DNA from 3 places in the Methylobacterium sp. CB376 genome. Region 2 is predicted to be linked to each of the others. Evidence: predicted binding sites of a transcription regulator. Region 2 holds the regulator's gene; each other region holds the start of a gene.
What was found. The regulator PhoB, encoded in region 2, activates phosphate uptake and scavenging genes when phosphate is short. The targets are predictions, from matches to a motif close to TGTCATNNANCTGTCAT.
Positions count from the first base shown of each region.

Region 1 (9,943 bases), 3.6 Mb from region 2:
GTAGGCGTAGGTGGTGGCGATGTGGCCGTGGCGGGCGATGTCCTCGTAGAGCTTCACGTGCATCAGCCCGTACTCGGCGAGCGCGTGGAGCTGGCGCGTCTCGGTCTCGCGCGGTTCGAGGAAGCGCAGGGGCTCGGGGATCGGCACCTGGTAGACCAGGACCTGGCCCTCGGTCAGGGGATGCTCGGGAATGCGGTGGCGGGTCTGGATCACGCTCGCCTCCCGGGTCCGCGTCGTCACCGCCACCCCGGCCGTGCGGGCGAAGAAGGCCCGGATCGAGACCGCGTTGGTGGTGTCGTCCGAGCCCTGGTCGATGACCTTGAGCACGTCGCCGCGCCCGAGGATCGCCGCCGTCACCTGCACGCCGCCGGTGCCCCAGCCGTAGGGCATCGGCATCTCGCGCGAGGCGAAGGGCACCTGGTAGCCCGGCACCGCGATCGCCTTGAGGATCGCGCGGCGGATCATGCGCTTGGTGCCCTCGTCCAGGTAGGCGAAGTTGTAGCCGGTCCCCTCTTCCGGGCCGGACTCTCGTGCGGCGATCCCGCTCATTCGGCGGCCTCCCCCTCGGCGGCGTCCTCGTGCGCGGCGGTCCGCGCGGCCGCGTGCTCGGCCCGCATCCGGCGCACCAGCTCCAGCTCGGCCTGGAAATCGACGTAGTGGGGCAGCTTCAGGTGCTCGACGAAGCCCGTCGCCTGCAGCGCGTCGCAATGGGCGAGCACGAATTCCTGGTCCTGCGCCGGCGAGGCGATCGGCTCGCCGAGTTCCTCCGCCCGCAGGGAGCGGTCGACCAGGGCCATCGCCATGGCCTTGCGCTCGCACTGGCCGAAGGCGAGCCCGTAGCCGCGGGTGAATTGCGGCGGAGCCTCCGCGCTGCCCTTGAACTGGTTGACCATCTGGCACTCAGTCAGCGTCACCCGCCCGAGCGGCACCGGGAAGCCCAGCTCCTCGGGCGTGAAGTCCAGCGCGACCTCGCCGACCCGGATCTCGCCGACGAAGGGATGCGTGCGTCCGTAGCCGCGCTGGGTCGAGTAGCCGAGGGCCAGCACGAAGCCCTCGTCCCCGCGGGCCAGGGCCTGGAGGCGCACGGCCCGGTCGGCCGGGAAGCCGATCGGCTCGCGGGTGAGGTCGCCCACGGGCTCGCCCGCGTCCGGGGGCGAGGGTTCGATCAGCCCGTCACGGCCGAGGAGGTCGGTGACGCGGGGCGCCGGCCCCGGCTCCGGCTCGGCCTCGGCGGCCCGCGGCACCTCGCCCTCGGCGGCGAGCGCGAAGTCGATCAACCGGTGCGTGTAGTCGAAGGTCGGCCCCAGCACCTGCCCGCCCGGCAGGTCCTTGAAGGTCGCCGAGATCCGCCGGTGCAGGGCCATGGCGCCGGTCTCGACCGGCTCGCTCGCGCCGAAGCGGGTGAGCGTGGTGCGGTAGGCCCGCACCAGGAAGACGGCCTCGATCACGTCGCCCCGGGCCTGCTTGAGGGCGAGGGCGGCGAGGTCGCGGTCGTAGAGCGAGCCCTCGGTCATCACCCGGTCGACCAGGAGGCCGAGCTGCCCGGCGATCTGCGCCACGGAGAGCTCCGGCACCGCGGGGTTGCCCCGGCGCCGCTCGGCCAGCAGCCGGTGCGCGTTGGCGATGGCGGCCTCGCCGCCCTTGACGGCCACGTACATGGGTCAGCCCTCCGTCACGCGGGTCGAGCGCGGCAGGCCGGCGACGCGCCCGGGCGCCGTGAGCAGCAGGTCGAGCCCGAGCGGGAAGGCCGCCCGGTTCGCCCGCATGCGGGCGGCGAAGTCCGGCGGCAGCGGCGCCGCGCGCAGCCGCGCGCGCGCGCGGATCCCCGGCCCTTCGAGGACGAGCCCGCCCTCCTCCGCCGGATGCGTCTCCGCCAACTCCGCGCAGGCGAGGACGAGGGTCGCGGAGCGGTCCGGATAGGCGGGCTCGCCCTGCGCGAAAGCCGCGAAATCCGGGCAGGCGGCGGGCGCGGCGACGAGCGCGAACTGCGCCGCCGCGGGCTCGACCACCAGGGGCGCGCCGGTGTGGAAGCGCAGGAAATCCGCCACCGCCCCGCTCGCCGCCAGGACGGGATCCAGCCAGAGCGGCGCCTCGGCATCCGCCAGGGCGAGCGCCACGGCGGCGAGTTCGGGCGTCAGCGGCCGCGGCGGGGCGAGGTCGGGCGCGAGGCGCTGGATCCGGCCCGGCCGGGCGAGGGCGTCCATCACGGCCCGGAAGACGGCCTGCGCGTCGTGGACGGGGTCGCGCAACCCGGGAGCGAGCGTCATCAATCCTCTCCCCGCGCCATGGTGAAGAAGTTGACCCGCGTCGCCGCGACCCGGCGCGCCTCCGCCTCCGCCTCGGCGGCGCGGCGGGCGGCCACCGGGGCGAGCGCCCGCTCGACCGCGGGGCGCCGCCCGGGCTGCTGCCAGAGGGCGTCCAGGATCGCCGCGAGGCGCGCCTTCCGGCGGTCGCGGCCGAGATGGTAGGCGAAGCCGGTCGCGCCGTCGGGCAGCCGGACCGCCGCCCGGGTCACCGTGACCTCGCCGAGGTTGAAGGGCCGCCCGTCGCCCCCGATCCGACCGCGCGCCATCACGAGGCCGGTCTCGACGGGGCGGAGATCCTCCGCCTCGCCGACCGGGCCGATCCCGTCGAGGGCGCGGGAGAGTTCGTCCGCGCTGGCCTCGCCGCAGAGGGCCATGGCGGCCCGCCGCGCCGCGATCTCTGGCGCCTCGCCGCCGTTGCGTGGTGAAGTGCGATCCGGCATCGGTGTCCCGGGTGTCCTGATTTGTCTAATCGTATAGACAAGTGGGGCGCGGGGCAAATGAAGTTTGGATGACGGTATGGGCGACGGCGATGGCACCCCGGTGACGGCCCTGAGCCGCGGCGAGGGCTTGGCGGCGTGGCGGCAGATCGCGGACGGGCTCTCGGCGGAGATCGAGGCGGGCCGGCTGGCGGCGGGCGCGCAACTCCCGACCGAGGCGGCGCTGGCGGCGCGGTTCGGGGTGAACCGGCACACGGTGCGCCGGGCCCTGGCGGCCCTGGCGGAGCGCGGGCTGGTGCGGGCGACCCAGGGGCGCGGCACCTTCGTGGAGGCGCCGCGCCTGACCTACCCGATCGGGACGCGCACCCGCTTCTCCGAGATCGTCTCGCGGGCGGGCCGGGAGGCCTGGGGCGACCTGATCGCGGCGGCCGAGGTGGCGGCCGAGGAGGGGATCGCGCGCGACCTCGGCCTCGCGCCGGGCACGCCCATCCTCGAACTCGTGACCGTGCACCGGGCCGACGGCACGCCGATCTCCACGGCGCGGACCTGCCTGCCCCTGCCGCGCTTCGCCGGCTTCGACCGCGCCTACGCGCGGCGCGGCTCGATCACCCGCGCCTACGCGGATTACGGGGTGGCGGATTACACGCGGCTCTCGACGCGGATCGGGGCCCGGCTCGCCGCGGCCGACGAGGCGGCGCGGCTCGACCTCGCGCCGGGCCGCGTGCTCATCAGCATCGCGAGCGTGAATGCCGACGCGGACGGCGCGCGGATCCAGGCGACCCGCGGCCTGTTCGTGGCCGACCGGGTCGAGCTGGTCGTGGAAGCCTGAGATGATATCGGCCCGATACGGGATCCGCTTGGTCGAAGCGGATCCCGTATCATTCCCTGCGCCGCCTCGGCAGAGGGACCGTGGGCGGTGTCATACCAACGGCTCAGGATGCTGACGCATCGAGCCGTTGCTCCATCTCGAATTTTCGATTTCAAGCCAGAGGCTTGGCGAACCAGAGGCTTGGCGAAAATTCGAGAGCCGCACCACCGGTCATGAGAAATGACCGGTGGTATCATCTCGCATCCCGGCAATCGGGCCGGCGTCGCAACCTGGCAGGAGAGATCGCCGGCAGGAGAGATCGGCTGCGCCGAACGACCCGCCGGGGGGCGTTCCGCCCCGGACGCAGGGGCACGGCGCGCGCGGGAGCGATCCGATCCGATCCCCACGTCTTAGCCCCCTCCGTAATCCAGTTCAGGCGCAATAAAATCTCGGATGTCTCGCGATCTGACCCCGTCGACAAATCGCGACATCTTAACTATGAACGGCCCGCACGCGACGCGAACTGTGCAGGGAGACCTGACGATGTTCAATATGTTCAAGTCACAAGTGTCCCTCGATCTGAGCCCGCGGAACTGCCTGGCGGTGTCGCTGATCCACTGCATGGCCGCCGACGGGGAGGTGGACCCGGAGGAGGTCGGGCACCTGATGTCGGTGCTCGGCCGCCAAGCGACCCGCCAGCAGCTCGACGCGGCCATCCGCTACGCGCGCGCGACGCCGCCGGCCCAGTTCCTGGCCGAGGCCGCGCCGAGGCTGCGGCCGGACCAGCGGCTCTGCATCCTTCTCAACATGATCGACAGCGCGATGGCGGATGGCGAGGCGGAGCCGGAGGAGCAGCGGCTCATCATGCAGTACGCGCAGGCGTTCGGCCTCGGCGAGAGCGAGCTGACCCCCTACTTCAAGGCCCTCGTGGCCAAGAACGATCGCGCCGTCCTGGACCGCTGATCGGCGGGCCCCGTCCTCGGCGACGGGCGTCGCCGGGGATGGCCCCCGCCCACCCGGTCCCGCCGCGTCCGGCCGCCCTCACCGGGCGGCCGGCCCGATGATCGCCCGCCGCAGCCGCGCCGAGACGAAGTCGATCGCCGCCACCGTCACCAGGATCATCGTGACCAGGAAGGCGACCTGCTGCAGTTCCAGCACGCGGATCAGCTCGGTGAGGTAGGTGCCGATCCCGCCCGCCCCGACGATGCCGATGATGGTGGCCGAGCGGGTGTTCGATTCGAAGAAGTAGAGCACCTGGCTCGCCAGCACCGGCAGCATGCCGGGCAGCAGGCCGAAGCGCAGGCGGTCGAGGGTGCTCCCGCCCGAGGCGGTGACGCCCTCCTGCGGCTTGCGGTCGGCGGTCTCGATCGCCTCGGCGAAGAGCTTGCCCAGCGCCCCGAAATCCGAGCAGGCGATGGCGAGGGCGCCCGCGAAGGGGCCGAGCCCGACCACGTTGATCCAGATCAGCGCCCAGATCAGCACGTCGACCGAGCGGAGCACGTCGAAGCCGCGCTTGGTGGCGAAGCGCAGGAAGGGGTTCGGGTTGGCGTTGCGCGCCGCCAGGAAGGCGAACGGGAAGGCGAAGAGCGCCGCCGTGAGCGTGCCCAGGAAGGCGATGGCGAGCGTCTCGCCGAGCGCCTGGAGGAAGGCGAGGAAGCGCCCGTCCGGCGAGGGCGGCAGCATCAGCGCGGCGAATTCCCCGAGCCGGCCGAGGCCGCGCAGGATGCGCAGGAGCGAGAAGTCGAGGTACAGCATCGCGACGATCGCGAGGCCGGCCGCGGCCGCGGCCGCGCCGATCACCGCCAAGCGCTGCCGGAGCGGCACCGCGAAGGCCTGCGGGTGGCGCGCCCTGAGGCCGCCGATATCGGCGAGCATCGCCCTGCGGAACGCGGCACCGCTCATCGGGCGCTCTCCCGTCCGAGCAGGGCGTGGCGCAGGCGCTCGGTTCCGAGATCGATGCCGATCACGGTGACGATGATCATCAGCAGGATCGCGCTCACGTCACTGTAGTAGAAGTTGCGGATCGCCACCAGGAACTCCTGGCCGATGCCGCCCGCGCCGACGAAGCCCATCACGCCCGCGCCGCGCACGTTCATCTCGAAACGCAGGAGCCCGTAGGAGGCGAAGTTCGACAGCACCTGCGGCACGACGGCGAAGCGCGCGGTCTCGACCCAGCTCGCCCCGCTCGCGGTCAGCCCCTCGACGGGCTTCATGTCGATGTTCTCGACCACCTCGGAGAAGAGCTTGCCGAGCGCCCCGGCCGTGTGGATGGCGAGGGCCATCACGCCGACCATCGGCCCGAGCCCGAAGGCGATCACGAAGAGCAGCGCGAACACCACCTCCGGCACCGTGCGGCACAGTTCCAGGAAGCGCCGCGTCGCGAAGCAGAGGAGGCGCGAGCGCACGAGGTTCGCGGTGGCGAGAAAGCACAGGCCGAAGGCCGCGATCCCGCCGAACAGCGTGCCGAGATACGCCATCAGCAGCGTCTCGCCGAGGAGCATGGTCCATTTCGGCAGCCCCCAGTACCAGGCGGCGAGGTCGCCCGGCAGGGTGCCGGGCGACAGGGGCGGCATGATCCGGCCGAGATAGGCCGTGAAGTTCCGGATGTTCTCGAGGAAGGTGAGCGGCCGCACCTCCGCCATCGCGCCCGCCAGGACGATCAGGACGAGGAGGACGGCGAGCACGGCGAGGTTGCGCCGCCGCGCACCGGCGATCGCGGCCGCGTAGGCCGCCGCGAGGGTGCGGGCCCTCTCCGGCGGCAGGTTTGCGATCCGTTGGGTCAACGCGGCCGCCTCGCCCGATGCGTCCTCGGAATGACTACGAGCGCTTCCGCTGCTCGTCGTTGTAGCGGAGCATCTCGATGATCGGCTCGAAGTCCTTCAGCGTCACCGCCGTGAAGTCGAGGTCCTTGCCGTCCGACAGCTTGTCGAAGGCGACCTTGTCCTTCTTCGGCATCGCCACGAAGGCGGCGCGGATGCGCGTCTTCAGGTCGTCCGGCAGGCTCGCCAGCACCGCGAAGGGGCCCTCGGGCAGGAAGTCGGATTTGAAGACGATGCGGAAATCGGCCGGCGTCAGCGGCTTGCCGTCCGCGCTCTTGAGCATGTGCTTGGTCTGCATGCGGGTCAGCGTGCCGTCCGTCTCCGAGTTCCACAGCGTGGCGGAGGCGTCCGAGGTGCCCTGGATCAGGGCCAGCACCGAGTTCTCGTGGCTGCCGGCGAAGAACGTCTTGCCGAAGAACTTGTCGACGTCGTAGCCCGCCTTCTGCATGAAGAAGCGCGGCGCCTGGTTGCCCGAGGTCGAGTTGGGGTCGACCAGCGCGAGGTTCTTGCCCTTCAGGTCGGCGAGCGTCTTGTAGGGGCTGTCCGCCTTGACGTAGATGACCGAGTAGTAGCCGGAGGCGCCGCTATCGTGCTTCTGGTTGACGATCGGCTCGACCTTCACGCCGGTGATGACCGCGCGGGCGAAGGCGGCCGGGCCGTAGAAGCCGATCTGGATGTTGCCGGCGCGCTGGCCCTCGATCACCGCCGCGTAGTCGTTGGCGACGCGCAGCTTCACCGGCACGCCGAGTTCCTTCGAGAGGTAATCGGCGAGCGGCGTGTAGCGGTCGGCGGTGCCCGACGCGTTCTCGATCGGAATCACGCCGAGCGTCAGTTCCGGATACTTGGCCTTCCAGTCCTGCGCGGCGGCCGGGAGGGTGAAGCAGGCAAGCGCCGTCAGGGCGCCGACGAGGGTGCGTCGGGTCAGCATCGTGTCCGTCCTTCCATCATTCTCCACGGGCCGGCGGCCCGCATCGGGTCGCGTCAGGCGCCGACCGGTGCCGGCGGCGCCAGGGCGGGGCCCGGCTCCGGGAGGGGTGTCGCGGGCGGCCGGTCCATCACCTCGCCGGCCTCCAGGCCGTAGAGGTCCTGCGCCACGGCCTCGGTCAGGTCCAAGGCGCGCCCGTCGAAGACGAGGCGCCCCGCCGAGAGGCCGACCAGGCGGTCGCAATAGGCGCGCGCCAGGTCGAGGGAGTGCAGGTTGCACAGGACCGTGATCCCGTACCGCGTATTGGCCTCGGCCAGCGCGTCCATGACCAGGCGCGTGTTGCGCGGGTCGAGGGAGGCGACCGGCTCGTCGGCCAGGATGATCTCGGGCTCCTGGACCAGGGCGCGGGCGATCGCCACGCGCTGCTGCTGCCCGCCCGAGAGGGCGTCGGCGCGGTTCGCCGCGTAGGCGCCCATGTCGAAATTCTCCAGCGCCGCGAGGGCGAGCGCCTTGTCCTCCTCGGGCCACAGCCGCAGGAGGGCGCGGGCGGACGACACGTGGTTGAGCCGGCCCATCAGCACGTTCGTCAGCACGTCGAGCCGGCCGACGAGGTTGAACTGCTGGAAGATCATGGCGCAGCGCCCGCGCCACTGGCGCAGGGCCCGCCCCTTCAGGGCCGTCACGTCGCGCCCGTCGAACAGGATGCGGCCCTCGCTCGGATCGACGAGGCGGTTCAGCATCCGCAGCAGGGTCGACTTGCCCGCGCCGGAGCGACCGATCACGCCCACGAAGCTGCCGCGCTCGATGCGCAGGGAGATCGCATCCACCGCGCGGCGGTCACCGTATTGGCGCGTGAGGTTCTCGACGACGAGCATCAATCCGTCCGCTGTTGCCGTACGCGGGACGTAAACGCCGGTTTGGCGACAGTTGAATGACAGCCGCTGCCGCCGGGGGGCTCTCGCGGATTCTTGCGGCCGCGTCCCGGCGGCGAGGCCCGCCGCGGCGGTTTGATACCCGATCCGATCGGTCGCTTCGGGATCGCGGATGCCGGCCTCGCTCCCGCGCCGCGCGGGCGCGTGATCCGGGATCCGCTTGGATCGGCCGGATCCCGGATCAGCCCCCGTGGCGGGCCAGGAAGTCCTCGACCGGCAGGGCACGGAAATCCGGCAGGGCGGCGCGCAGCCGCTCGTGGTCCCAGTCCCACCACGCCAGGGCCCGCAGGCGCTCGGCGACCGCCTCGGGGAAGCGCCGGCGCAGGAGGCGGGCCGGGTTGCCGACCGCGATCGCGTAGGCGGGCACGTCGCGGGTCACGACCGCGCCCGCCCCCACCACCGCCCCGGTGCCGATCCGGCGGCCCGGCAGGACGATGGCGCCGTGGCCGATCCAGACGTCGTGGCCGATCTCCACCGGCAGCGCCCGGCGCCGGTCGAAGAAGGCGGCCTCGTCCGCCTCCTCCGGCCAGTACTGGCTCGCCCGATAGGTGAAATGCGCCTGGGAGGCGCGCTCCATCGGGTGATTGCCCGGGTTGATCCGCACCATCGCGGCGATCGAGCAGAACTTGCCGATCCGCGTCGCGATCACCTCGCCGTCGTTCACGATGTAGGAATAGTCCCCCATCTCGGTCTCGGTCAGGCGGGTGCGGGCCCCGACCTCGGTGTAGCGGCCGAGGCGGCTCGCCACGATCGCGGCGGTGGGATCGACGAGGGGCTCCGGCCCGAGGCGCTTGGTCATGCGGGGTCTCCGAGGGGAATGCGCCGCAGCACCCGGAACGGGGCATCCCCGTCCTGCCGCAGCACCGTGACGGCGTCGAGGGTCAGCGGCTCGCCCGGCCCGTAGGCCGCCGCGAGCCGCGCGTGCCAGGGCGCGCGGTCCTCCTCCGGCAGGGCGTCCGTCAGCGTCATGTGGAAGCGGAAGCGCTCGAAGACGTGGGGGTAGCCCCAGCGGTCGAGGAGCGCCCGCTCGCGCGCGTCCAGGCGCTCCGGGCGGCGGCGCGCCCGCTCCGCCTCGCTGAGCGGCGCGCGCAGGGGGTCGAGGGCGGCGACGCACTCGGCCGCGAACAGGCCGAGCGCCGGCGGCGCCTCGTCCGGCACCAGGGCCGTGAAGGCGCCGAGCGTCGCGACGACGAGCCGCCCGACGGGAACCGGCGGGTGCCACGCCGCCAGCGCCGCCGCGGCCGCGACCAGATCCGCCTCGGCGACGCCCGGGGCGAGGCGCATCGGCGCCTTCAAGGTCGCGTGGAAGCCGTAGCGGCTCGGCGCGCGGGTCACGTCCTGCGCGTCCGCGAACCCGTCGTGCCGCGGAACCGGCGCGCCGGTCGCGGTGTCATAGCCGAGGACGCCGCAGCCGAACCGGGCCAGCCCGGAGCCGGGCGGGGCCGTGTAGTAGAGCGCGTAGCGGCACGACTCGGTCACGACCATCCCTCCGGCGAGCGTTCCGGACGGGTTCATCACGGTCGGATGACGGTTCCGTGACGAGGTTCCGTGGCGAGGTTGCGGGATGGGGGCGCGGGGGACGCGGGGGCGTGGAGCATGGGCAGGCCCGGGGAGCGGGGGCAGCGCGCGGCGGCCGAGCCGGCCGGGCGGGCGCTGGTCGTCGGGGTGATCGGCCACGTCGATCACGGCAAGACGGCGCTGGTGCGCGCCCTCACC
Region 1 is NZ_CP121648.1:3,255,418-3,265,360, forward strand. Features, by position in the region: gene QA634_RS14765 (alpha-D-ribose 1-methylphosphonate 5-phosphate C-P-lyase PhnJ) at 1-549, opposite strand, end outside; gene QA634_RS14770 (carbon-phosphorus lyase complex subunit PhnI) at 546-1,658, opposite strand; gene phnH (phosphonate C-P lyase system protein PhnH) at 1,662-2,267, opposite strand; gene phnG (phosphonate C-P lyase system protein PhnG) at 2,267-2,680, opposite strand; gene phnF (phosphonate metabolism transcriptional regulator PhnF) at 2,823-3,572, shown strand; gene QA634_RS14790 (tellurite resistance TerB family protein) at 4,095-4,514, shown strand; gene phnE (phosphonate ABC transporter, permease protein PhnE) at 4,593-5,453, opposite strand; gene phnE (phosphonate ABC transporter, permease protein PhnE) at 5,450-6,334, opposite strand; gene phnD (phosphonate ABC transporter substrate-binding protein) at 6,369-7,298, opposite strand; gene phnC (phosphonate ABC transporter ATP-binding protein) at 7,352-8,170, opposite strand; gene QA634_RS14815 (acetyltransferase) at 8,409-9,026, opposite strand; gene QA634_RS14820 (DUF1045 domain-containing protein) at 9,023-9,712, opposite strand; gene selB (selenocysteine-specific translation elongation factor) at 9,824-9,943, shown strand, end outside.
Region 1: phnF (phosphonate metabolism transcriptional regulator PhnF) is a predicted target of PhoB. The motif match lies at 2,804-2,820, and genes of this name have one in related genera.

Region 2 (9,943 bases):
CGGGCCGGATCCCCCGAGGCGCTCCTACCAGGGCCGGCCGCCGGGCCGGCGCCGGTACTCCGCCGCCCGGATCCGCGTCAGGAGCCGGTCGAGGTCCACCAGGAGGTCCCGCTCCTCCGCCTCGGCCGCCGCGATCGCCTCCGGATCGGACAGGTAGAGCCGCTGCTGGCGCGCGAGGGCGAGCCGGCGCTCCAGCCCCTCCCGCTCCGCATGCAGCGCGAGCAGCGCCGCGCGCTCCGAATCGTGCCCGTTCCCGCTCCCGGTCGTCGATGCCTCCTGCACGGCGGGGTCCTCACCTGCTCCCAGCTTGCCATGGCAGGATAACGCGCGAGCCCCCCGGACCGTCCCATGCTCCCGGCGACTTCGAGCGGAGGGCGAGGGCGATGTCATGCAACCGTCATGCAACCGTCATAGGGGCGGCGTCGTGCGGGGCTACCGCTCGCGCCGCGATGGACAGCCTCTCGCCCCGAGGCGAGACCCAGACCGCGCGTCAGATTGACGGAACACGGAGAGCTTTCGTGAAACGATTCGCCACCGCGCTCGCCATCGGGCTCGCGACCGCCCAGATCGCCACCGCCGCCCTCGCGGCCGACATCACCGGCGCCGGCGCCACCTTCCCGTTCCCGGTCTACTCGAAGTGGGCCGAGGCCTACCGCAAGGAGGCCAGCGTCGGCCTGAACTACCAGTCGATCGGCTCCGGCGGCGGCATCAAGCAGATCCAGGCCCGCACGGTCGATTTCGGCGCCACCGACGCGCCCCTGAAGGGCGAGGCCCTCGAGAAGGACGGGCTCGTGCAGTTCCCGACCGTGATGGGCGGCGTCGTCCCGGTCGTGAACATCCAGGGCGTGAAGTCGGGTGAGGTGAAGCTCACCGGCGAGCTCCTCGCCGAGATCTACGCCGGCAAGATCAAGAAGTGGTCAGACCCCAGGATCGCCAAGCTGAACGAGAGCGTGAAGCTCCCCGACGCGGTGATCACGCCGGTCTACCGCTCCGACGCGTCCGGCACGACGAGCATCTTCACGACCTACCTGTCGGACGTGTCGGCCGATTGGAAGAAGGAGTTCGGCGCCTCGACGACGATCAGCTGGCCGGCCGGCCAGGGCGGCAAGGGCAACGAGGGCGTCACCGCCGTCGTGAAGCAGGTGCCGAACGCGATCGGCTACGTCGAGTACGCCTACGCCAAGCAGAACAAGCTGCCGGTGGCGCTGCTCCAGAACAAGGCCGGCAAGTTCCCCGAGCCGAGCGACGAGGCCTTCCAGGCCGCCGCCGCCAACGCCGACTGGAAGTCCGCCCCGGGCTTCGGCATCGCGCTGACCAACCAGGCCGGCGAGAAGGCGTGGCCGATCACCGCCGCCACCTTCATCCTGGTGCCCAAGAGCCCCAGCGACCCGGCCCGCGCCGCCGAGGTGCTGAAGTTCTTCTCCTGGGCCTACAAGAACGGCGACAAGCTCGCCAGCGACCTCGACTACGTGCCGCTGCCCGACGCCGTCGTCGGCCTGATCCAGGACGAGTGGAAGAAGGTCACCGGCAAGGACGGCAAGCCGGTCCTCGGCATGTGAGCCGCAACCCGGCGCCCCCTCCGGCCCTCGCGCCGGAGGGGGCGCCCCATCGACGGCTCGCGTCGGGCGGCTCCGCGCGCTACAGGCGGCTCACTGAAGGGAAATCCGGATGGTCGCGTTGTCCGAACACCTCGCTCTCGCCACCGCCCCCAAGGCCGCGCGCGGCGCGCCGAGCCCCCTGGCGGACCGCCTCTTCCAGGCCGCCGCCTTCGGCTCGGCGCTGCTGGTGCTGCTGGTGCTCGCCGGCATCCTCGCCTCGATCGTCTACGGCGGCTGGCCGGCCTTCCAGGCCTTCGGGCCCGGCTTCATCACCTCGAGCGCCTGGAATGTCGGGCGCGAGGAGTACGGAGCCCTCGTCGCCATCATCGGCACCCTGGTCTCGGCCTTCCTGGCCCTGGTGATCGGCGTCCCGATCTCCCTCGGCATCGCCATCTACCTCACCCAGCTCTGCCCCGGCTGGGCGCGCAAGCCCGTGGCGATGACGATCGAGCTGCTCGCCTCGGTGCCGAGCATCATCTACGGCATGTGGGGCCTGTTCGTGTTCGCCCCGCTCTTCGCCCGCTTCGTGCAGGTGCCGGTCTCGAACCTCGTCGAGGGCCTGCCTGTCGTCGGCACGCTGCTCTACGCGCAGGTGCCCTCGGGGGTCGGCATCCTGACCGCCGGCATCATCCTGGCCATCATGATCGTGCCCTTCGTGGCCTCGATCACCCGCGACATGCTCGACCAGATCCCGACCGTCCTGCGCGAAAGCGCCTACGGCATCGGCTGCACCACCTGGGAGGTCGTGCGCCACGTGCTGGTCCCGCAGGCCTCGGTCTCGATCATCGGCGCGATCATGCTCGGGCTCGGCCGGGCGCTCGGCGAGACCATGGCGGTGACCTTCGTGATCGGCAACGCGAACCGCCTGTCGCCCTCGATCTTCGACCCGGGCTCGACCATCGCGTCGCGCATCGCCAACGAGTTCAACGAGGCGGACGGGATGCAGCTGCACGCCCTGCTGGCGCTCGGCTGCATCCTGTTCGTCGTCACCTTCATCGTCCTCATCGTGGCCCGGCTGCTCGTGCGCCGCGTGAAGGTCGCCTGATCCCGCCCGACGGAGCTCTGATGCCATGGACGCCCGGACCACCCTCGCCACGGCAGGCCAGGCCGCGACCGCCGAACCGGCGCGCCAAGCCTGGGGCCGCGTCCGCGCCGGCCGGCGCACCGCCGACCGGCTGCTGATCATCCTCTGCACGGCGGCGACGGCGCTCGGCGCGATCGTGCTGGGCTCGATCCTGCTGATGCTGATCGTCGAGGGCCTGCGCGGCCTCTCGCCGACCCTGTTCACCGAGGTGACGCCGGGTCCCGGCTCGGAGGGGGGCGGGATCGCCAACGCCATCCTCGGCAGCCTGGTCATGACGCTGATCGGCATCGTGGTGGCGACCCCGGTCGGGGTGCTCGCCGGCACCTACCTCGCCGAGTACGGGCGCACGGCCAAGCTCGCCGACGCGATCCGGTTCCTGAACGACATCCTGCTCTCGGCGCCCTCGATCCTGATCGGCCTCTTCGTCTACACGGTGATGGTGCGCACCATGGGCGGCTACTCGGGCTGGGCCGGCGGCGTGGCGCTCGCCATCATCGCGACGCCGGTGATCGTGCGCACCACCGAGGACATGCTGCGCCTCGTGCCGGGCTCCCTGCGCGAGGCCGGCGCGGCCCTGGGCGCGCCGCCCTCGATCGTGATCCGCGCCGTCACCTGGAAGGCCGCGCAGGCCGGCATCGTCACCGGCATCCTGCTCGCCCTGGCGCGCATCGCGGGCGAGACGGCGCCGCTCCTTTTCACGGCGCTCAACAACAATTCCTGGTTCAGCCCCAACCTGATGGGCGGCGTCGCCAACCTCCCGGTGATGATCTACCAATTCGCCCTCTCGCCCTACGAGAACTGGCGCCAACTCGCCTGGGCGGGCGCCCTGCTGATCACCGTGACCATCCTGGGCCTGTCGATCGCGGCCCGCCTGTTCCTGCGCGGCGGCAGGGGCCGCTGAGACCGCGCCGCCCCCCGCCGACGATCCTCCGGAGAACCCCGATGAGCGCCTCCGCCACCGCCGCACCGGTCGTCAAATCCGGCGCGGCCGACGAGACCGCCCCGGTCCGCCTCGCGGTCAAGAACCTCAACTTCTACTACGGGACCTTCCAGGGCCTGAAGAACATCAACCTCGACTTCCACGACCGGCAGGTCACCGCGCTGATCGGGCCGTCGGGCTGCGGCAAGTCCACGCTGCTGCGCACCTTCAACCGGATCTACTCGCTCTATCCCGACCAGCGGGCGGAGGGCGAGATCCTGCTCGACGGGCGCAACATCCTCGACCCGGCGATCGACCTGAACGAGCTGCGCGCCCGCGTCGGCATGGTGTTCCAGAAGCCGACGCCCTTCCCGATGTCGATCTACGACAACATCGCCTTCGGCATCCGGCTCTACGAGCGGCTCGGCAGGGCCGACCTCGACCAGCGCGTCGAGGAGGCCCTGCGCAAGGCCGCCCTCTGGGACGAGGTCAAGGATAAGCTCAAGCAATCCGGCATGGGCCTGTCGGGCGGCCAGCAGCAGCGCCTCTGCATCGCCCGCACGGTCGCCCAAAAGCCCGAGGTGATCCTGTTCGACGAGCCGACCTCGGCCCTCGACCCGATCTCGACCGGCCGCATCGAGGAGCTGCTGGAGCAGCTGCGCGGGGAATTCACCATCGCGATCGTCACCCACAACATGCAGCAGGCGGCCCGCATCTCGCAGTTCACGGCCTTCATGTATCTCGGCGAGCTGATCGAGTTCGGGCCGACGAACCGGCTGTTCATGACTCCGACCAAGCGCCAGACCCAGGACTACATCACCGGCCGGTTCGGCTGACCCTCCCCCTTGCGAGCAGGACGAGCGCCATGTCGGATCACATCGTCAGTTCCTACGACGCGGACCTGCAGAACCTGCGCCGCAGCATCGCCGAGATGGGCGGGATCGCCGAGAAGATGATGGCGGATGCGGCGACCGCCCTGGTGCGCCGCGACGGCACCCTGGCCCAGAGCGTGATCGCGGCGGATGCCCGCCTCGACGGGCTCCAGCGCGAGATCGAGGAGCGGGCGATCCTGCTCATCGCCAAGCGCCAGCCGATGGCGATCGACCTGCGCGAGACGATCTCGGCGATCCGCGTCTCCGGCGACCTCGAGCGGATCGGCGACCTCGCCAAGAACATCGCCAAGCGGGTGGTGGCGATCAGCGATCAGCCCCAGCTCCAGAAGGTGGTGGTCGGCGTCCAGCACATGAGCGACCTCGTGCAGGAGCAGCTCAAGGACGTGCTCGACGCCTACGCGACCCAGGACGTCGCCGTGGCCCTCGACGTCTGGGCGCGCGACGGCGGCATCGACGCGCTCTACACGTCCCTGTTCCGCGAGCTCCTCACCTACATGATGGAGGATCCGCGCAACATCAGCTTCTGCACGCACCTCCTGTTCTGCGCCAAGAACGTGGAGCGGATCGGCGACCACACCACCAACATCGCCGAGACGATCCACTACCTCGTCAGCGGCGAGACGCTGCCGACCGAGCGCCCGAAGAACGACCGGTCGAGCTTCGCCACGGTGGCGCCGCCGGCGCCGGAGGCGTGACCGGACCGGAGACCCGCATTGTCGATGAGCACGAGGATCCTGATCGTCGAGGATGAGGAGCCGCTGACGCTCCTGCTCCGCTACAACCTCGAAGCCGAGGGCTTCACGGTGGATGCCGTGGCCCGCGGCGACGAGGCGGATATCCGCCTGCGCGAGCAGGTGCCGGACCTCGTCCTCCTCGACTGGATGGTGCCGGGGCTGTCGGGCATCGAGCTCTGCCGCCGGATCCGGGCGCGCCGGGAGACCGAGCGGCTGCCGGTCATCATGCTCACCGCCCGCGGCGAGGAGGGCGACCGGGTGCGCGGCCTCGCCACCGGCGCCGACGACTACATCGTGAAGCCCTTCTCGGTGCCGGAGCTGCTGGCGCGGGTGCGGGCGCTGCTGCGCCGCGCCAAGCCGGCCCACGTGGCGCATCTCCTGGTGGCGGGCGACATCGAGCTCGACCGGGTCAGCCACCGGGTGCGGCGCGAGGGGCGGGAGCTGCATCTCGGCCCGACCGAGTTCAAGCTGCTCGAATTCCTGATGCAGAGCCCGGGCCGGGTCTTCTCCCGCGAGCAGCTCCTCGACGGCGTCTGGGGCCACGACGTCTACATCGACGAGCGCACGGTCGACGTGCATATCGGCCGGCTGCGCAAGGCGATCAACCGGCCGCGCCGCCCCGACCCGATCCGCACCGTGCGCGGCTCGGGCTACTCCTTCGACGAGATGTTCGCGAACGGCGCCTCCTGAGCGCCCCGGCCGCATCGAGGCCCGGCATCGGCGGACGGCATCGCGGCGGCGTCGGCCGCGAGGGTCCGCCCTGCGCGCGGCGACGGCACGCTTGACCCTCCCAGGACGACCCTCCCAGGACGCGATCCCGGCAGGATCGCGCCGCGCAGGCCCGCCGGGGCCTCGCCGCCGGGTCGTCGCCGCCGAACCGGTGACGGGTTCGGCGAACGGGGCTCAGCGGAAGGCCACGACCCGCCGGTCGCTGCGCTTGCGCTCGGTCGCCGGCTGGTAGGCGATGCGCGCGTGGTGGGTGCAGTAGGGCAGGCCCGTGATCGAGCGGGCGCCGCAGAAGCGGAAATCGGGCGAGGCCGGGTCGCCCATGGGCCAGCGGCACATGAACTCGCGCAGCTCCATGATCGTCACCCGCTCCGAGAGCGGCAGCGCCGCCTCCGCCGACGGCGGGGGCTCGGCGCGCACCAGCGCCAGCGAGGCCGGCGCGGGCGCCACCATGGTCGGGACCGGCGCCTGGGCGGGCGGGCGCTCCTCCTCGCTCGGCGCGCGGCTGCGCGGCACCGGCGCGGGCGCCCCGTTCGACTTCAGCACCCGGCCGGCCAAGCCGAGCCGATGCACCTTTCCGATCACCGCATTGCGCGAGACGCCGCCGATCTCGGCCGCGATCTGGCTCGCGCTGCGCCCCTCTCCCCACAGCCGCTTCAGGAGTTCGACCCGTTCCTTCGTCCAGCTCGGGCCCGCATCCGTCATCGCCGCCTCCGAATTCCCCCACCCATCAGCGGCAAGGACGCACGCAGCCGTCTGCGTTCGGCCGTGCGACCGCGCGTCCAGTGCCTCTCTGCTGCTGATGATCGCCGCTTCGTGACAGCGCTTGCGACGGGGGTGAACCTACAGGAGCGGCCGTTCTCCGCGCAAGAGTCCCACGGCCCCGCCGGACCCGTTTTCCCCGCGCCGGGCCGGGTTCGCGCAGGGCCGCGGACTGGGGGGAGAGGCGCCCGGCGGGGTCCCCTCCGGGGGGGCGGCGAGGCCAGGAAATCCACAGCGTATCAACAGCTTGTCACGCGCCGGGGCGGGCGCGCGCCGGCGCCCCGAGGCGGCCGCCGCGCACTCCGCGGGCGGCCCCGGAGGGCCCGCCCCGGGCGAGGGCGAGCGGGACAGAGTGGCATCCGCGCCACGCTGCATCCCGTGCGAGAGGTCGCGTTGCCCGGGCGGCGCCCTGCACCTATGGTTCCGCCCCGGGCCGCGCGTGCCCGACACGGGAAATTCCATGCGGACACTCCTCGCGTCCCTGCTGCCGCTCGTCGTTCTCCTGCCCACCGGTCTCGCGGCGGAGCCGGCCGGGGGGATCCGCCTCGCCCCGCACCGGGCGGTCTACGACCTCTCGCTCCTGCGCAGCACCGGCGCCCGCGCGGTCGAGAGCGCGCGCGGGCGCATCGTCTTCGATTTCTCCGGGGATCCCTGCAAGGGCTGGGCGCTCCAGTACCGTCAGGTGACGGTGCTGGAGAGCGCCGAGAGCGGCGCGCGCACCTCGGACCTGCGCAACAACACCTTCGAGAGCGGCGACGGCAAGGCCTTCCATTTCCGCACGCAATCCGACCTGAACGGCAGCGAGCAGCCGGCGGTGGCGGGCGATGCCGAGCGCGACGAGAAGGGCCTCGCCGTCACCCTCAAGCAGCCGCAGCGGGCCCGGGTGAGCGCGCCGGGCGAGGTGCTGTTCCCGGCCGCGCACATGCGCCGCCTGATCGAGGCGGCGCAGGCGGGCGAGCACACCGTCTCGGTGAAGGTGTTCGACGGGTCCGACGACGGCCGCAAGATCTACGACACGCTCGCGGTGATCGGCCCGCGCAAGGCGGTCCCGGCGAGCGCCGAGGCCGGCAAGGACGGGGCGCCCCGGGCCGAGCCCCCGCTGCAGGAGGGGGCGATGGCGGCGATGCCGCGCTGGCCGGTGACGCTCAGCTACTTCTCCACCGGCGAGGGGGAGCGCACGCCGATCTACGTGCTGTCCTTCGACCTCTACGAGAACGGGGTGAGCGGGGCTCTGCGCCTCGATTACGGGGACTTCACCCTCAAGGGCGACCTGTCGCGGATCGACCTCGGCAGCGAGAGCAAGGAGTGCAAGCCCTGAGCCGTGCCCCCGGGCGGACGAGCCGCCCCCGCGGGCGCCGGTCGGGTCTCATCCCAGATCCGATCGATCCCTTCGGGATGGCGGATGAGAGCTTCGCTCAGGCGCCGCGCGGGCGCGTGATCCGGGATCCGCTTGGATCGACCGGATCCCGGATCACCCCTTCGCGTCCTTGTCCGCCGGCGTGAAGGCGAGGCCGCGCTGGATCGCGGCCTCGCCGAAGCGGGCGCGCAGGGCGTCGACCGCCGCGGCCCGGCTCGCCTCGCGCCGCGCGCCCTGGTCGGCGAGGTCGCCGCGATCCGCGTGGAGGGAGGCGCAGAGGTCGCCGGCCCCGACCCCGATCAGCCGGTAGGCGGTGCCGTCGCAGGCCTCGCGCAGCATCGCCTCGGCGGGGCGGAACAGGCGCTCGGCGAGCTGCGTCGGCGCGAGGCCCGACCGGGTGCGGGTGCGCAGGCGGAACCCGGCATCCTTCAGCTTCAGGGTCACGCTCGCCGCCGCGAGCTCGGCCCGCACGAGGCGCCGCGCCACCGTCTCGCACAGCCGCCACAGGATCGGGCGCAGGGCCGCGAAATCCCGCAGGTCCTCCGCGAAGGTGGTCTCGCCCGAGACGCTCTTGGCCGCGCGGTGCGGCTCGACCGGGCGCGGATCCTCGCCGCCGGCAAGGCGCGCGAGCCGGGCCGCGTCGCGGCCGAGGGCGGCCCGGAGCCGGGCCGGATCCGCCCGCGCGAGGTCGCCGACGCGGCGGATCCCGATCTCGGCGAGCCGCCCGGCGGCCGCCTGCCCGACCCCCGGCAGGATGCCGACCGGCCGCGGCGCCAGGAAGGCCCGCGCCTCCTCCCGGCCGATCACCGAGAAGCCGCGCGGCTTCTCCAGGTCCGAGGCGATCTTGGCCAGGAACTTGTTCGGCGCGAGCCCGATCGAGACCGTGATGCCGAGCTGCGCCTCCACGGCCCGCGCGAAGCGCGCCAGCGTCACGGCGGGGCTCGCCCCGTGCAGGCGCTCGGTGCCGGAGAGGTCGAGGAAGGCCTCGTCGATCGAGACCGGCTCGACGAGCGGGGTGAGCGCGCGCATCATCGCCCGCACCTCGCGCCCGACCCGGGCGTACTTCTCCATGTCGGGCCGGATCACCACGGCGTCCGGGCAGGCCCGCAGGGCCTTGAACATCGGCATGGCCGAGTGCACCCCGCGGGTCCGGGCGAGGTAGCAGGCGGTCGCGACCACGCCGCGCCGCCCCCCGCCGACGATGACGGGGCGGTCGCGCAGGGAGGGATCGTCCCGCTTCTCGATCGCCGCGTAGAAGGCGTCGCAATCCACGTGCGCGATGCTGAGCGCGTCGCGCTCGGGGTGCGCGACGAGGCGGGGCGAGCCGCAGGCGGCGCAGCGCCTCGGGCCGCCCGGGCGGGCGGCGCCCCCGCCGGTGAGCCGGGCGCAGTCGCGGCAGAGCGCCGGGGCGCCCGCGCTCATGCGTCGAAGGGATCCGCGTCGAAGGGATCCGCGCCGAAGGGATCCGCGCCGAAGGAATCCGGATCCGGGGGACCGAGGCGGCGCCACGCCAGCGTGATCCGCTCGGGCGGCTCCCCGACCGCCCGGGCGCAGGCGAGGAGGAGATCCTCGTCCGACACCACGTGGTCGAGGAGGCCGAGCATCAGCTCGGGCGATTCGGCCGCCTCCCGCAGGGCGGACGGGCTCAGGCCCGCCCCCTCCATGAAGCGCATCAGGCGCCCCGGATCGGCCGTCACGAAGGCGAAGACCGCGGCGGCGATCCCCTCGGCCTCGCTGCGACTCGGTAATCCTCGCTGGGGAGGCTTCCCTCTGGTAAAACTCGGCGATTTGCGTTTCATCAACTTGTGCCGCTTAAACGGGACGGGCAGGCGTCGTCGGAGGTTCGGATGCGTCTCGTCGGCGCCGGAGA
Region 2 is NZ_CP121648.1:7,331,939-7,341,881, reverse strand. Features, by position in the region: gene QA634_RS33795 (hypothetical protein) at 25-282, opposite strand; gene pstS (phosphate ABC transporter substrate-binding protein PstS) at 519-1,559, shown strand; gene pstC (phosphate ABC transporter permease subunit PstC) at 1,669-2,643, shown strand; gene pstA (phosphate ABC transporter permease PstA) at 2,669-3,583, shown strand; gene pstB (phosphate ABC transporter ATP-binding protein PstB) at 3,625-4,437, shown strand; gene phoU (phosphate signaling complex protein PhoU) at 4,467-5,189, shown strand; gene phoB (phosphate regulon transcriptional regulator PhoB) at 5,214-5,918, shown strand; gene QA634_RS33760 (GcrA family cell cycle regulator) at 6,132-6,659, opposite strand; gene QA634_RS33755 (cell envelope integrity EipB family protein) at 7,177-8,034, shown strand; gene QA634_RS33750 (DNA polymerase IV) at 8,188-9,495, opposite strand; gene QA634_RS33745 (DUF3572 domain-containing protein) at 9,492-9,872, opposite strand.

Region 3 (9,943 bases), 2.7 Mb from region 2:
CTATGCGTGACGGGGCCGGGTGCCGCGCGGGGGACGCGACGCCCTGCCGCGCGGGCCGTGCCTGCCGCGCGGGCCGGGATGGCCAATGCGGATCGGCGGCCGCCCGTTCCGCGGCCCGCCCGTCCGGCCCACCCATCGTGACGGAGTGCCGCGCCAGATGAGGAACGATCTCACGGACATCCCGGGTCTCAGCGTCGGCCACGCGCAGGACGCGCGTGCGGCGAGCGGCGTGACCGCGATCCTGTTCGACGCGCCCGCCACGGCGGCGGTGGACATCCGCGGCGGCGGGCCCGGCACCCGCGAGACCGACCTGCTCGATCCCGAGCGGACCGTGCAGGGCATCGACGCCCTCGTCCTGTCGGGCGGCTCGGCCTTCGGCCTCGACGCGGCGGCCGGCGTGACGGCGTGGCTGGCCGAGCAGGGGCGCGGCTTCGCGGTCGGGCCGGTGCGCGTGCCGATCGTGCCCGCGGCGATCCTGTTCGACCTCCTCAACGGCGGCGACAAGGCGTGGGGCCGCCTCCCGCCCTACCGCGACCTCGGCTTCGCGGCGGCCGCGGCCGCGACCGCGGGGCCGGTGGCCCTCGGCACCGTCGGGGCGGGCTACGGCGCCACCACGGCCAACCTGAAGGGCGGGCTCGGCTCCGCCTCCTCGCGCGTCGCGGGCCTCGACGCCCGCGTGGCGGCGCTCGTCGCGGTCAACGCCTTCGGGCGCGTCACGGTCGGCGAGGGGCCGCATTTCTGGGCCGGGCCCTTCGAGGTCGGCGACGAGTTCGGCGGGCGCGGCCCGGCCCCGCGGATCCCGCCGGAGGCCCTGGCCTGGCCGCGCGCCGCGCCGCCCGGCGCCAGCACGACCCTGGCGGTGGTGGCGACCGACGCGGTCCTGAGCAAGGCGCAGGCGCGGCGCCTCGCCGTGATGGCGCAGGACGGCCTCGCCCGGGCGATCCTGCCGGCCCACACGCCCCTCGACGGAGACTTGGTCTTCGCCGTGGCGACGGGCCGCGCGCCCCTCGCCGACCCGGTCGGCGACCTCGCCCGCCTCGGCGACGCCGCCGCCCGCACCCTGGCGCGGGCGGTGGCGATCGGGGTGCGCGCCGCCACCGCCCTCCCCTTCCCGGGGGCGCTGCCGGCCTGGCGCGACCGCTTCGGCCTCAGAACTGGTAGCGCAGCCCCGCCGTGACCCCGTGGGCGATGCCGGCGCGGGTGCCGAGAGAGGCCTGGTAGTCGAGGCGCCAGCCGAGCCGCTCGGTCAGGTTGCCCTGCAGACCGATCCCGGCGCCGACGACGTCGCGCCGGGCGAAGGCGACCGGCAGCGTCGCCGCCGCGAGCGCGTGCTGCACGCTGGCGAGGCGCACGGAGGCGCTCGCCTGCTGCGGCCCGGCGGCGAGGCTGTAGGCGACGCGCAGGGAGGGGACGAAGCCGCCGCCGAAGCCGTGATAGGCGAGTTCGGCGCCGAAGCGCGCCGTGGTCTGCCGGGCGGTGAGCGCCGCGTAGGCGACGTTGTTGCCCGCCGCCCCCGTCTCGGTGAAGCCGTCGACCGTGGCCGACAGGTAGGTGATCCCCGCGAAGGGCGTCGCGCGCAGCGCCCCGACGTCGAGGGGCAGGCCGGCCTCGCCGTCGAGGGCGAAGCCGCTGCCGCCGGTCCGGCCCTCCGCGGTCAGGCCGTAGGCGGCGGGCCGGCGCAGGCCCGTGAAGTCGAGGAACGGCGCGCCGCCGAGGATGCCCTGGGCGTAGAAGCCGGGCCCGAAATAGCCCGCATAGGCCGAGGCGGTGAAGCCGGCCTGATCCTGGCGGAAGCCGCCGGGGCGGTCGAGGCGGCCGCCCCCGCCTCCGACCGCGAGGCCCGCCCGCCACGGGCCGGTGAGCGGGAGGTCGAACCCGGCCGAGCCCTGCGCGAGCGTGCGGTCGGAGGCGAGGCCGCCGTTGCGGGGCGAATCCGCGAAGACGACGTCGCCGCCGATCCAGACGCCCGACCCGGCGCCCCAGGGACCCGCCCCGGCCTCCGGGGAGCGGCTGCCCCGGCGCAGGGCCGCGAGGTGGTCCGCCGGGCCGCGCACGGCGGCGGCCGCGACGCTCAGGGCCCCGGCGCCGAGGCCCTGGAGCACCACCGGGGCGGTCCGCCTCATCACGGCCAGGGAGAGCGGATCGACGTAGGTCGGCAGCGTCAGCCGGTAGGCCAGGATCACGCTGTCGTTGTCGAGCCCCGCGTCGTAGGGCTGGCCGTTGATCTGGCCCCGGCGGGTCAGGAAGTCGTTGTCGTTGCCCACGAGCAGGAAGTAGTCGTTGGGCGCCTTCTCGCTCAGCACGGGCACGAGGCCCATCGCCTCCCACTTCTCCGAGAGGGTGGTGGGCGTCGCCGGGTTGGTCGAGAGGTTCATGCCGAAGCGGCCGAGCTGCGTCGGGTTCAGCATGTTGACGAGTTCGGTCGTGTGCACCGGCGTGATGCCGGGCGCGAGCGTGCCGCCCGGCGCGAGCGGCGCGGTGCCGTCGTAGGCGGTGCCCGCCACGTTGGTGGCGCCCGCGACGTCGACGAGCAGCACGCTCTTGTAGACGATCGGGGTGGTCGCGCCGGTGCCGAGCCCGTTCGAGTCCCGCGACAGGACCAGGAACTGCGTGTCGTTCAGGGCGAGCATCTCGCTCTGGGCGGCGGTGCGGTTCGGGGCGCCGCCATTGCCGCTCTGCTGGTAGGTGGGGAGCTGGAGCACGTATGCGCGCGCGGGCGCCGCCGGCGTCGGGTTCGCCGAGACGTCGTAGACGAGGATGCGGGTGTTCGTCCGCTGCTGCTGGCTGGGTCCGGAATCCTGCATCGTCGCGCTCTGCAGGATGGTGACGAGGCCGCGCCCGTCCGGTGTCAGCGCGACGGCCTCGAGGCCCTGGTTGTTGCGCCGGCCGGTGTCGGGCGCAGTGACGGAGTTGAAGTTCAGGGCGCCGCCGGTCACCGGCTTGAGGGCCGCCGGGATCCCGAGCACGCCCTGGAGCCGGCCGTCGCGGTCGAAGTAGTAGATGTTCGGCCCGTACTCGTCGCTGACGTAGAAGGAGCCGTCGAGCTTGCGCACCAGCCCCTCGGCGTCGAGGCTGATGCGGCCGGCGCTCGGGCCGCTCGCGGCCGAGGGCAGGACGGCGCCGAGCTGGGTCGTCGTGCCGGCGCCCGGATCGAGGCCGCTGAAGCGCTGGCCCTTGGCGTCGGTGAGCACGATCCCGCCATCCTGGGCGAGCGTGATCTGGCGCTGCGACCCGGGCGATTGCGGCAGCGCGGGCCCCGCATAGGGCGCGAAGGTCAGCGAGAAGCGGTTCAGGCGCCCGGCATAGTCGCTGAACAGGCCGCCATCCGGATTGTTGTAGCCACGGTCCGGCAGCGTGTAGAGCGTGCCCGCATAGGTGTCCCCACGGCGCCGCCACGTCTCGAGGTCGATGGCGAGCGACGAGAAGGAGCCCAGCGTGTCGCCCAGGAAGTCGCGGGTGGCGGCGGGCAGCCGGGCCGCGCCCTGCAGACCCTGGTTCACGAAAGGGATCCCGCCGACCTCGACGGAGACCGGCCCGTCCGCGGTGGCGAGGTTGGGCGTGCGCAGCTGCTGCGCCTGCGCCGCGGCACCGAGGCCGCCACCCGCCAGGAGACCGCCGGCCAGGAGACCGCCGGCCAGCGCGGCCAGCCGGAAGAATGCAGAATCCACGTCGCGCCCCCGCTTCAGCGTGGGGCCGGCTTGCGCATCTCCCATGACAGCATGCTGACGCGGCGTCATCCGGAAGGGCCGCGATCGCGCGTCTCCGTCGAGGCTTGCAGCGACGCCACACCCGCGGTGGCCGGGTGGCGCGGGTCATCCCGCCTCCTCGCTCGCGCGAGACAGCTCCTGCCGCAACGATACGGCTCTTGAGCCGGCGTATCACCGCTTCGGCTTTTAGGAGCATGTACCTATTCACCATCGCCATCCTCAAGGGAAGGCGTGGTGATTTGCATTGGTCCGACGGCGACTTTAGGACGCTTTAACCAGCCAAGCCCATCATGCCGGCGTCTCGACCGGGGCGCGGCGATTCCGCCCCGCCGGGGCAGTCCGTCTCAACGGGATCAGCCGGAATGCGTGTCCTCCTCAACCTCCGCATCGTCACGAAGCTCCTCGTCGTCTTCGCGGCTTTCATCGGCGCGGCCGGCCTGTTCTCTCTCACCGGCTGGCGCAGCCTCGCCACGATCGAGGAGGCGAATGACTGGCGCGACCACACTTACCAAGTGCTCGCGCAGGTCGAGGTGCTCACCACGGCGATGGTCAACCAGGAGACGGGCGTGCGCGGCTACCTGCTGGCCGCGGATGCGAAATTCCTGGAGCCCTACAACGCGGGCGGCCGCGCCTTCACGGAAGCCATGGCCAGGGTCCGCGCCCTCGTCTCCGACAATCCCGCCCAGCTCCAGCGCCTGGACGGCCTCGAGCGCCACGCGCAGGACTGGCGCGGCACGATCGCCGAGCGCGAGATCGCGCTGATGAGGGACGAGCAGACCCGCGCAGAGGCCCGGCAGCTGGAGATCTCGGGGGCCGGAAAGGTGCTGATGGACGCGGTGCGCGCCAAGGCCGCGGAGATCGCGCGGATCGAGCGCACCCTTCTGGAGGAGCGCTCCCGCACCGCCGCTCAGGCGGCCAGCAGCTCGCGGCAGGCCGTCATGCTCGGCATGGGAGCGATGCTGGCGGTGGCGGCCCTCGGACTGGTGCTGCTGAACTGGACCGTCTCGGCCCCGATCCGGCAGATGACGGCCGTGATGGGCGAACTCGCCAGGGGAGAGACCGGCACGGCGGTGCCGTTCCAGGAGCGTCGCGAGGAGGTCGGCGCGATGGCGGTTGCCGTGCAGGTGTTCCGGGAGAACATCATCCGGACGCGGCAGCTGGAGGAGGAGACGGCGCTGGCCCGCGCCTCCGCCGAGGAGCAGCGCAAGGCCGGCATGCGCCAGATGGCCGACAGCTTCGAGGCGGCGGTGGGCGGGATCGTCGGCACGGTCACCTCCTCGGCGACCGAGCTGCAGGCCACGTCCCAGAGCATGACCGCGACGGCGACCGAGACGGCGAGGCGGACCACGACGGTCGCGACCGCCGCCGAGGAGGCGGCCACCAACGTCAACACCGTGGCGACGGCGGCCGAGGAACTGGGCGCCTCCGTGCAGGAGATCGGCCGGCAGGCCGACGGCGCGAGCGACCTTGCCCAGCAGGCGGTGGGCGAGGCGGACCAGACCGCGGCGCTCGTGCAGGAGCTCAGCGGGGCGGTGGCGAAGATCGGCGACGTGGTTGGGCTGATCTCCAACATCGCCAGCCAGACCAACCTGCTGGCGCTGAATGCGACGATCGAGGCGGCCCGGGCGGGCGAGGCCGGACGCGGCTTCGCGGTGGTGGCCGCCGAGGTCAAGGAACTCGCCTCGCAGACCGCCCGCGCGACCGAGGAGATCTCGGGACAGATCGGCCAGATCCAGGGTGCGACCGGGCGGGCCGTCACGGCCATCGGGTCGATCACGGGGCGCATCCGCGAGATCAGCACGGTCGCCACGACGATCGCCGCCGCCGTCGAGCAGCAGGGTTCGGCCACCCAGGAGATCGTCCGCAACGTCGCCCTCGCCTCGACCGGAACCACGGACGTCACCAGCAACATCATCAGCGTGGCGCGCGCCTCGGAGGAGACCGGGGCCGCGGCCTCCCAGGTCCTGGCCTCGGCGTCCGAATTGTCGCGCCAGTCCGAGCACCTCAAGGCCGAGGTCTCGCAGTTCCTGGCGACCGTGCGGGCCGCCTGAGACGGCTCGCGGACCGCGGGGGGCGGCCGCCGGTCGCCCCTTCGGACCGGCGCCGGACGGCCGGTCCGGCCGCGAAGCTAAGCTTTATCGACAGATCTTCTACTGATTGCATACTGAATTTTCGAAGAACGGGTTGCACGCGCGATCTTCTTCGTTTATCGCAGCGCCATCGCAATACGGCGGGTCGACAACGACGTCGAACGCGGCCGGTCCAGTCGGGCCGGCCCGCGGGCCGGCGATGGCTGCGGAGCCGCAGCCCTCACAGACGGCGATAAGACCGGGGCGAGGACGGCGCGTGCGCGCGGCCTCGCCGGCCCGATCCCACTCGCCCCCATCAGGCGACACGCGGCCGACAGAGCCGCGGGGATCGAGGAAACGCCCACAGATGACGCGCGCCGGCCATCGGCCCACGCCCCACTCCGCCACCACCGCGCCCCGGCGCCGGCGGTGGATCGCCACCGGTCTCGCGCTGGTCCTCGGCCTCGCGGCCGCCGCGACCGCGCTGCCGACCGCCCGGAGCGGGCACGCCCCGGTCGCGACGGCGACGGTCGCGGCCCAGCCCCTGCCGCACCTCGCCCGGCAGCTGGCGCGGGGCGCGTCCCTGCGGATCGTCGCCTTCGGCTCCTCCTCGACGGAGGGCGTGGGCGCGAGTTCCCCGGCCGCCGCCTATCCGGCCCGCCTGGAAGCCGCGCTGCGGCAGGCCCTGCCCCATCTCGCCGAGGGCATCGCGGTGCTCAACCGCGGCGTGGGCGGCGAGCACACCGACGACATGCTGGCGCGCCTCGACCGCGACGTGCTCGCGGCGAAGCCCGACCTCGTGATCTGGCAGACCGGCAGCAACGACCCGCTGCGCGGCGTCTCCCTGGCCCATTTCCGCGCCGCGACCCTCGCGGGCCTCGCGCGGATGCGGGACGCGGGCAGCGACGTCGTGCTGATGGAGCCGCAATGGTGCCCGAAGCTCGACGCGACGCCCGGCGCCGACCGGTTCCGCGACGCGGTGCGGGCGATCGGCGCCGAACTCGGCATCCCGGTGATCCGCCGCGCGGAGCTGATGCGGGACTGGATCGCGGAGGGGAAGGCCACCCGCGAGACCCTGTTCGCCCCCGACGGCCTGCACATGGCGGATCGCGGCTACGACCTGCTCGCGCGGGCGGTCGCCCGCGACCTCCTGCACCGCGCGCGGCCCGCCCCCGCCCTGGTGGCCGCGGCCGGGGAGTGACGGCGGGGCGAGGCGGGAGTCTCGCCCGGTCGCGTTCCGCGCATCCCGATCCGCCGACTTGCCCGCGGCGGCCAGCCCGATGTGGGACGGGTCCCGTCCCGGGCGCGCCTGCGGGGCCGCGCGGGCGGGCCGGACCTCTCCCGCGCAGCGGCGAGGATCGCCGGGCGCGGCGCCACCGATCGGCGGCCCCCGGGGCGCGGGGCGCACTCCGTCCGCTGCCGTACCGCTCCCGCCCGCGCACGGCCCCGGGGCCAGGAACAGGCCCCCGCATCCCGCCCGTTGACCCCGCGCCGGAGCCGGACATTGCGGACCCGGCCGATCGCGCCGCGGCGATTCCCCCGGGGCCGCGATCCGGGCCTCTTTGCCGACGTGACTCCCCCGGGGTTCTCCGCGCGACGGATGGTGTTCCATGGCTGAGACGGTCGGTGATTTCCTGTGCCAGCGCCTCTCCGACTGGGGGGTGCGGACGATCTTCGGGTATCCCGGGGACGGCATCAACGGGCTGCTCGGGGCGATGCAGCGCGCCGACAAACCCTTCCAGTTCATCCAGGCGCGGCACGAGGAGATGGCGGCCTTCATGGCCTGCGCCTACGCCAAGTTCACGGGCGAACTCGGCGTCTGCCTCGCCACGTCGGGGCCCGGGGCGACGCATCTGATCACCGGCCTCTACGACGCCCGGCTCGACCACATGCCGGTGCTCGCCATCGCGGGCCAGCAGGCGCGCAACGCGCTCGGCGGCCACTACCAGCAGGAACTCGACCTCACCAGCGCCTTCAAGGACGTGGCCGGCGCCTTCGTGCAGCAGGCGAGCGCCCCGGCCCAGGTCCGCCACCTCGTCGACCGGGCGGTGCGCATCGCCAGGGCGAACCGGGCGGTCACGGCGATCATCCTGCCGAACGACCTGCAGGAGGCGCCCTACGAGGATCCGCCGCGCAAGCACGGCACCCTGCAATCGGGCGTGGGCTACAGCGACCCGCGCGTCCTGCCGAGGGAGGCCGACCTGAAGGAGGCCGCCGCCGTGCTGAACGCGGGCGAGAAGGTCGCGATCCTGGTCGGCGCCGGCGCGCTGCACGCCACCGACGAGGTGGTGGCGGTGGCCGAGGCGCTCCAGGCCGGCGTCGCCAAGGCCCTGCTCGGCAAGGCGGCGGTGCCGGACGACCTGCCCTGGGTCACGGGCTCGATCGGGCTCCTCGGCACCAAGCCGAGCTGGGACCTGATGATGGAGTGCGACACGCTGCTGATGATCGGCTCGGGCTTCCCCTATTCGGAGTTCCTGCCCAAGCCCGGCCAGGCCCGCGGGGTTCAGATCGACCTCAAGGCCGAGATGCTCTCCCTGCGCTACCCGATGGAGGTGCCCCTGGTGGGCGATTCCGTCGAGACCCTGCGCGCCCTGCTGCCACTGCTGCAGCGCAAGCCCGTCGGCGGCGCGTGGCGCCGAGGCATCGAGGAGGGCGTCGCCGCGTGGTGGCGGGAGGCCGGGGAGCGCGCCATGGCCGGGGCGAACCCGGTGAACCCGCAGCGCGTGACCTGGGAGCTCTCGCCGCGGCTGCCGGACCGGGCGATCATCACCTCGGATTCCGGCTCCTGCGCCAACTGGTTCGCCCGCGACCTGAAGATCCGCCGCGGCATGATGTGCTCGCTCTCGGGCGGCCTCGCCTCGATGGGCGCGGCGGTGCCCTACGCCATCGGCGCCAAGGTCGCCCATCCGGACCGCCCGGTGATCGCCCTGGTGGGCGACGGGGCCATGCAGATGAACAACATGGCCGAGCTGATCACGGTCGCCAAGTACCGCGAGCACTGGCCGAACCAGACCTTCGTCTGCTGCGTGTTCAACAACGAGGACCTGAACCAGGTGACCTGGGAGCAGCGGGTGCAGGAGGGCAACCCGAAATTCGAGACCACCCAGGTGATCCCGAACGTGCCCTATCACCGCTTCGCCGAGCTGATCGGCCTGAAGGGCCTCTACGTGGACGATCCCGAGAAGCTCGGCGCCGCCTGGGACGAGGCCCTGGCGAGCCCGATCCCGGTGGTGCTGGAGGTGAAGACCGATCCCGAGGTGCCGCCGCTGCCGCCGCACATCAGCCTGGAACAGGCCCGCAAGTTCATGGGCATGCTCTGGAAGGGCGATCCCCGCGAGAGCCACCTGCTGGCCGACACGGCCCGGCAGGTGCTCGCCAGCGTCCTGCCCGGCGACCGGGGCTGAGCCATGCGCCCCGAGGCCCCGATCGACGCCGTCACGGCCCGGGCCTACGCGGTCCCGACCGACGCGGCCGAAGCGGACGGCACCTTCGCGTGGCACCGCACCACCCTGGTGGTGGTCGAGGTCGCGGCGGGGGACCGGAGAGGCCTCGGCTACACCTACTCGGATGCGGGGAATGCCGGGCTCGTCAAGGGCACGCTCTCCCCCCTGCTGAAGGGGGGCGACCCCTTCGACGTCCCGGCGCTCACCGCGCGGCTCCGGCGCCGGGTGCGCAATCTCGGCCGCGCGGGCCTCGCCGCCACCGCCATCTCGGCCCTCGACGCGGCCCTGTGGGACCTGAAGGCCCGCCTCCTCGACCTGCCGCTCGTGCGCCTCCTCGGGGCGGCGCGGCCGGCCGTCGCGATCTACGGCAGCGGCGGCTTCACCAGCTACGGCGAGGCGCGGCTCACCGCCCAGCTCGCCGGCTTCGTCGAGCGGGACGGCTGCCGCGCCGTGAAGATGAAGATCGGCAGCGATCCCGACCGCGACCCCGACCGGATGCGCGCGGCGCGGGCGGCGATCGGCGGGGCGGCGCTGTTCATCGACGCGAACGGCGCCTTCTCGCCCCGCGCCGCCCTGGCCATGGCCGAGACGGCGGCGGGCCTCGGCGTGCGCTGGTTCGAGGAGCCGGTCTCCAGCGACGACCGCGCGGGCCTGCGCTTCGTGCGCGAGCGGGTGCCGGCCGGCATCGACGTGGCGGCCGGAGAATACGCCTACTCCCTCGACG
Region 3 is NZ_CP121648.1:2,366,032-2,375,974, reverse strand. Features, by position in the region: gene QA634_RS10610 (P1 family peptidase) at 158-1,177, shown strand; gene QA634_RS10605 (esterase-like activity of phytase family protein) at 1,149-3,668, opposite strand; gene QA634_RS10600 (methyl-accepting chemotaxis protein) at 4,070-5,758, shown strand; gene QA634_RS10595 (SGNH/GDSL hydrolase family protein) at 6,144-6,977, shown strand; gene QA634_RS10590 (thiamine pyrophosphate-requiring protein) at 7,387-9,180, shown strand; gene QA634_RS10585 (enolase C-terminal domain-like protein) at 9,184-9,943, shown strand, end outside.
Region 3: QA634_RS10605 (esterase-like activity of phytase family protein) is a predicted target of PhoB. The motif match lies at 3,712-3,728, and genes of this name have one in related genera.